Linked DNA regions of Thiocapsa rosea. The protein of the gene in region 2 interacts with the protein of the main gene of each other region in a pairwise test. Links are inferred from orthologs where the notes say so. Each region holds a gene or a part of one and is shown on either strand. Other genes may lie near its edges.

What was found.
Region 1: the proteins of acpP (region 2) and bioH interact in binary tests that used the Escherichia coli proteins (3 or more experiments, as listed by UniProt). The link is inferred for Thiocapsa rosea from one-to-one orthologs.

The regions. Positions count from the first base shown.
Region 1 is NZ_RBXL01000001.1:3,840,258-3,843,151, reverse strand. The notes cover bases 6-2,828. They hold bioH (pimeloyl-ACP methyl ester esterase BioH), read left to right. Parts: upstream 6-922; coding sequence 923-1,735; downstream 1,736-2,828. Other genes in these bases: bioD (dethiobiotin synthase), read left to right, coding at 2,761-2,828; bioC (malonyl-ACP O-methyltransferase BioC), read left to right, coding at 1,732-2,649; bioF (8-amino-7-oxononanoate synthase), read left to right, coding at 6-675. In the rest of the region: more of bioF, read left to right, coding at 1-5; more of bioD, read left to right, coding at 2,829-2,894. UniProt on the Escherichia coli protein: The physiological role of BioH is to remove the methyl group introduced by BioC when the pimeloyl moiety is complete. It allows to synthesize pimeloyl-ACP via the fatty acid synthetic pathway through the hydrolysis of the ester bonds of pimeloyl-ACP esters.
Region 2 is NZ_RBXL01000001.1:4,684,368-4,687,317, forward strand. Bases 72-2,950 are described here. They hold acpP (acyl carrier protein), read right to left. Parts: upstream 1,690-2,950; coding sequence 1,453-1,689; downstream 72-1,452. Other genes in these bases: pabC (aminodeoxychorismate lyase), read right to left, coding at 72-77; fabF (beta-ketoacyl-ACP synthase II), read right to left, coding at 96-1,334; fabG (3-oxoacyl-ACP reductase FabG), read right to left, coding at 1,843-2,583; fabD (ACP S-malonyltransferase), read right to left, coding at 2,573-2,950. Outside these bases: more of pabC, read right to left, coding at 1-71. UniProt on the Escherichia coli protein: Carrier of the growing fatty acid chain in fatty acid biosynthesis.

The sequences.
Region 1 (2,894 bases), 840 kb from region 2 along the record:
CGAGACACGCGCATGATCGCCAGCGACGGCGTCTTCAGCATGGATGGCGACCTCGCCCCCTTGCCTGCGCTCGCCCTGATCGCACGTCGCGCGGGCGCCTGGCTCCTGGTCGACGATGCACACGGACTCGGGGTGCTCGGCCGCGAGGGCCGCGGGACGCTCGATCATTTCGGACTCGACGCCGAGCAGGTGCCGATCCTGATGGGTACCCTGGGCAAAGCATTCGGGACCTTCGGCGCCTTCGTGGCCGGCTCGGATGCCCTGATCGAGACCCTGATCCAGCGTGCGCGAAGTTATATCTACACCACCGCGACGCCCCCGGCCCTGGCCGAGGCGACACGCACGAGCCTCGCACTCGCGCGTCGCGAGGACTGGCGACGCGAGCACCTGCACGCCCTGATCGCCCGGTTCCGGACGGGTGCGAACCAGCTCGGTCTGCCGTTGTCCGACTCGCCGACGCCCATCCAGCCGCTCATCGCGGGGAGCAGCCACCAGGCATTGTCCTGGGCCTCGGACCTGGAGACCCGCGGGATCCTCGTCGGCGCCATCCGCCCGCCCACCGTGCCGGAGGGCAGCGCACGCCTGCGGGTCTGTCTGTCGGCCGCTCATTCCGAGACCATGGTGGACCGCCTGCTCGACGCACTCGCAGCCCTGCGGCCCGAGAGTGGCGAGTAGTGAGTGGATAGTGGATAGTGGATAGTGGCGAGTGTTCAGTCGATTTTCGGGAAAGCAACTTCCAGCACGTCAGGGCGACTTCAGTCGCCTCAAAGGTTTCTTATGTCGGCGCATTAGGGATGTTAATTCCCGGAAATCACCCTAGTGGCGAGTGGCTTGAGACGCATTCCTTTCTCACCACTCACCACTCACCACTCACCACTCACCACTCACCACTCGCCACTCGCCACCCACGACCGAGCACCGAATGACCGACCCGATACACATCCAGCATACCGACCGCCACCTCGTTCTGCTCCACGGCTGGGGGATGAACAGCGCCGTCTGGGACGATCTCGCCGGCGATCTACCGCCCGGCGTCATCCCCTGCCCCATCGATCTGCCCGGTCACGGCGACCGCCGCTTCTCGCCGCGACTCGGCGACCTCTGGTCCTGGGCCGACGCCTGTCTGGAGGCCGCGCCGGAGCGCGCGTTCTGGCTCGGCTGGTCGCTCGGCGCACTGGTCGCCTTGGCGGCCGCGGTGCGTGCGCCCAAGCGGGTCGAAGGACTGATCCTCTTGACCGGCACACCGCGTTTCGTACGTGCGGCGGACTGGATGCCGGCGATGCTGCCCGAGACGCTCGACCAGTTTCATGCCGGCCTGCTCGCCGATCCCGCCGAGACACTCGCACGCTTCCTCGCACTCCAGGTCCGCGGCAGCGACGACGCGCGCGAGACCCTGCGGGGCCTGCGCCGGCGTATCGCCGAGCGGCCGCAGCCGGACGCGGATGCGCTCTCGATCGGCCTGGACATCCTGCGCGACGAAGACATGCGCGGCCGGCTCCCGGACATCCGCTGCCCGACGCTCTGGATCTTCGGCACCCATGACGCCCTCGTACCCCCGGCCGTGGCCGAGCGTATCGAGATCCTGATGCCGGGTGCGCTCACCGCCGTCGTCCAGGGTGCCGCCCACGCGCCGCATCTCTCGCACCCGCATCGAACCCGCGAGATCGTTCGGACCTTCCTGGCCCGAACCGAAGATCCGGGGGCAGGTCCGAGCGAGGCGCGGACCAGGCCATGAATTCGATCGACACCCCCATCGACCACAGGATCGACAAAGGTCGGGCCCGGCGCAATTTCGAGCAAGCCGCTGAACGCTACGACGATGTCGCCGTGCTCCAGCGCGAGGTCGCCGATCGGCTGCTGGAACGTCTCGATTACGTGCGACTCGAGCCCGAGCGGGTGCTCGATCTCGGGGCCGGCACCGGCTATGCCGTGGATGCGCTGCATCGGCGTTACCGCAAGGCGCGGATCATCGCATTGGACTTCGCTCACGGCATGCTGCTGCAGGCGCGTCGGCGCGGCCGCTGGCTCAGGCGGCCGCTGTGCGTTTGTGCGGATGCCGAATCGCTTCCGCTTGCCGACGGCGCGGTCGATCTCATCGTCTCCAACGCCACCTTTCAGTGGTGCAACGATCTGGATCGCACCTTCGCCGAGTGCCTGCGTATCCTGCGTCCGGGCGGACTCCTGATGTTCAGCACCTTCGGACCCGACACCTTGAAGGAGCTGCGGCAAGCCTGGGCGCGGGTCGACGGCGCCTCGCACGTGAGCCCCTTTCTCGACATGCACGACGTCGGCGATGCCTTGGTGCGCGCCCGCTTCGCCGACCCGGTCATGGACACCGAGCGGATGACGCTGACCTACCCCGCCGTCCGCGAGTTGATGCAGGATCTGAAAATCCTCGGGGCGGGCAACGCAACCGCCGATCGCCCGCGCGGTCTCACGGGGCGTGCCCGGCTCGCGGCCTTGGACGCGGCCTACGAGATGCACCGCAGCGACGGTCGACTCCCGGCCAGTTACGAGGTCGTCTACGGCCACGCGTGGGTGCCTGAGCAGAAACCCGCGGAGGGCGGAATTGCCGTCCCCGTAAGCGCCATCGGACGCCGCTACCGCGAGCCCTCGCCCGCGGATCGCGCCGTCGAGACCGGTGGCTGACGCCACCTAAACCGCGCCAGCTCCGACAATGATCGGAGCCTGCGCAGCCAATCCAATCCACCAGACTACGCAGACCGCGCTGGGCGCGGTTTAAGGGAGGATCGCATCGCCATGCACGGGCTCTTCGTAACAGGAACGGATACCGGCTGCGGCAAGACCGAGATCAGTCTCGGGCTGATGGCCGCACTGCAGGCGACGGGTGAAAGCGTGCTCGGGATGAAGCCCGTCGCCTCCGGTTGCGCGCG
Region 2 (2,950 bases):
CGCCGGAAACCGGCCCCAGCGACGCCCTCGTCATCCGACGGATCGGCAATCGGAGACGAAGGCAACGAGCCGACCAAGCGACCTCGAGGTCGACCTTAAAGTCGACGAAAGGCCAGGGTGCCGTTGGTGCCGCCGAACCCGAACGAGTTGGTCAATGCGAGATCGATTCGCATCTCTCGGGCGGTATTGGGGACGTAATCGAGATCGCAATCCGGATCCGGCGTCTCGTAGTTGATGGTCGGCGGTGCGGTCTGATCGCGCAGAGCGAGGATCGTGAAGATGGCCTCGGCGCCCCCGGCAGCACCCAACATGTGCCCGGTCATGGATTTGGTCGAGCTCACCGGGATCTCGTAGGCGCGCTGGCCGAACGCACGTTTGATCGCCATGGTTTCGGCGACATCGCCGGCCGGCGTCGAGGTGCCGTGCGCGTTGATGTAGTTCACCTGCTCCTTGTCGAGACCGGCATCCGCGAGTGCGAGCAGCATGCAGTCGCAGGCACCTTCGCCGTTCTCCGACGGCGCGGTCATGTGATAGGCATCGGAGTTCATGCCGACGCCGACCAGCTCGGCATAGATGACGGCGCCGCGCGCCTTGGCGCGCTCGTACTCCTCGAGCACCACGACGCCCGCACCGTCGCTGAGGACGAAGCCGTCGCGATCGCGATCGAACGGCCGGCTGGCGGCCTCCGGGGCGTCGTTGCGGGTGGAGAGCGCGCGGGCTGCGGCAAAGCCGCCGAGTCCGACCGGCGAGGTCGCCATCTCGGCGCCGCCCGCGATCATGACGTCCACATAGCCGTGGCGGATCATGATCGCCGCCTCGCCGATGTTGTGCGTCGCCGTGCTGCACGCGGAAACGATCGAGTAGTTCGGCCCCTTGAGCCCGAACTTGATCGAGAGGTTTCCGGCAACCATGTTAATGATGTTGGCCGGCACGAAGAACGGCGAGATCCGACGCGGTCCCTTCGTTCGATAGGCCTCGTAGTTGTTCTCGATGCCCGTGATCCCGCCGATCCCCGAACCGATCGCCACGCCGATGCGGCGACGGTTGGAATCATCGATCTCCAGCCCGGCGTCGGCAATCGCCTGACAGCCCGCAGCCATGCCGTAGTGGATGAACTTATCCATTTTCTTGGCTTCTTTTTCAGCGATGTAATCACTGATTTCGAAGCCATAGATCGGGCCGCCGAAGCGAGTGCTGAACGGCTCGATATCGAAGTGGGTGATGGGTTTGATCCCGCTTTTGCCGGCGAGGATGTTGTCCCAGGAGGACTTGACGTCCAAACCGACCGGCGCCACGAGGCCCAAACCGGTGACCACTACCCTTCTGCCTGACATTGCCTACCCCTTTCGTTCGAAACGCGATATTCGGCGCTCGCCGCCGCACCGGCATCCATCTGCGGCCGACGGCCCTCGAGCCTCGGAGCACCCGACGAGCCGGGTGCCGGACACCCGCCTAGGCTTGGTGCTGGTTGATGTAGTTGATGGCCTGCTGGACGGTGGTGATCTTCTCCGCGTCCTCGTCCGGGATCTCGGTTTCGAACTCTTCTTCGAGGGCCATGACCAACTCAACCGTGTCGAGTGAGTCCGCGCCCAGATCGTCGACGAAAGACGCCTCCGAGGTCACTTCCTCTTCCTTGACGCCAAGTTGCTCGACAACGATTTTGCGGACTCGATCTTCAACGCTGCTCATGGGACTGGTTCCTCCGGATGAATAAAGGTGGCCCTCGCTGGACCAGGCGGTATTCTAGTGACAATCGACGGCCGATGAAAGCCGCATCAGTCCTCGACAAAAAAGACAAGGATCTGATTTAGTTGATCTTAATCATATCGGCGACGACGCCTTTCATGCCATGTGCATGCCACCGTTCACGTGCAGGGTCTCGCCGGTGATGTAAGCCGCTGCGGGAGAGGCCAAAAAGACCACGGCGCCCGCAATCTCCTCGGGCTGTCCGAGACGTCCCAAGGGAATTCCGCCGATCAATGCCTGGCGTTGCGCCTCGGGCAAGGTCCGGGTCATATCGGTGTCGATGAATCCGGGTGCGACACAGTTGACCGTGATCGCGCGTGATCCGACCTCGCGTGCCAACGCCTTGGTGAAGCCCATCATGCCTGCCTTGGCAGCCGCATAATTGGTTTGACCGGCGTTCCCCATGGCGCCCACGACGGAGGCAATATTGATGATCCGGCCTTTGCGCGCCTTCGTCATCGGGCGCAGACATGCCTTGGTGACGCGGTACAGCGAGCTGAGGTTGGTCTCGATCACCGAGTCCCACTCTTCGTCCTTCATCCGCATCAGGAGGTTGTCGCGTGTAATTCCGGCGTTGTTCACGAGAATCCCCGGTGCACCGAGGCGCTCGGTGATCTCCCCGACGGCAGCCTCGACCGAAGCCTGATCGGAGACGTCGAGCACGACCCCGATGCCCTGGTAACCGGCCTCGTTCAATGCCTCCTCGATCGAGCGCGCGCCGGCCGCCGTCGTTGCGGTTCCCGCCACGGCGGCGCCTTGCTCGGCCAACGCCATCGCGATGGACCGACCGATCCCGCGCGATGCGCCCGTTACGAGCGCGATTTCATCATTCAGCATGCGCTATCGCCTCCAGTGCCGCTTCGAGTGACTTCGGGTCGAAGACCGGCAGTGTCATCAGATTGTCGTCGATTCGTTTGTTCAGACCGGTCAGCACTTTGCCCGGACCGCACTCGATCGCGATCCGAACACCTTCGGCGGCGACGGCATGCACCGTCTCCACCCAGCGTACCGGGCGAAAGAGCTGTTGGACCAGTTGATCGCGCAGCACGTCGCTGTCGTCGGCGCTCTGCACACTGGCGTTGTGCAGGACCGCAACCTCAGGGACCCGGATCTCGATTGCAGCCAACCGCTCGGCAAGGCGATCCGCGGCAGGGCGCATCAATGCGCAATGCGAAGGGACACTGACGGGCAAGGTCAGCGCACG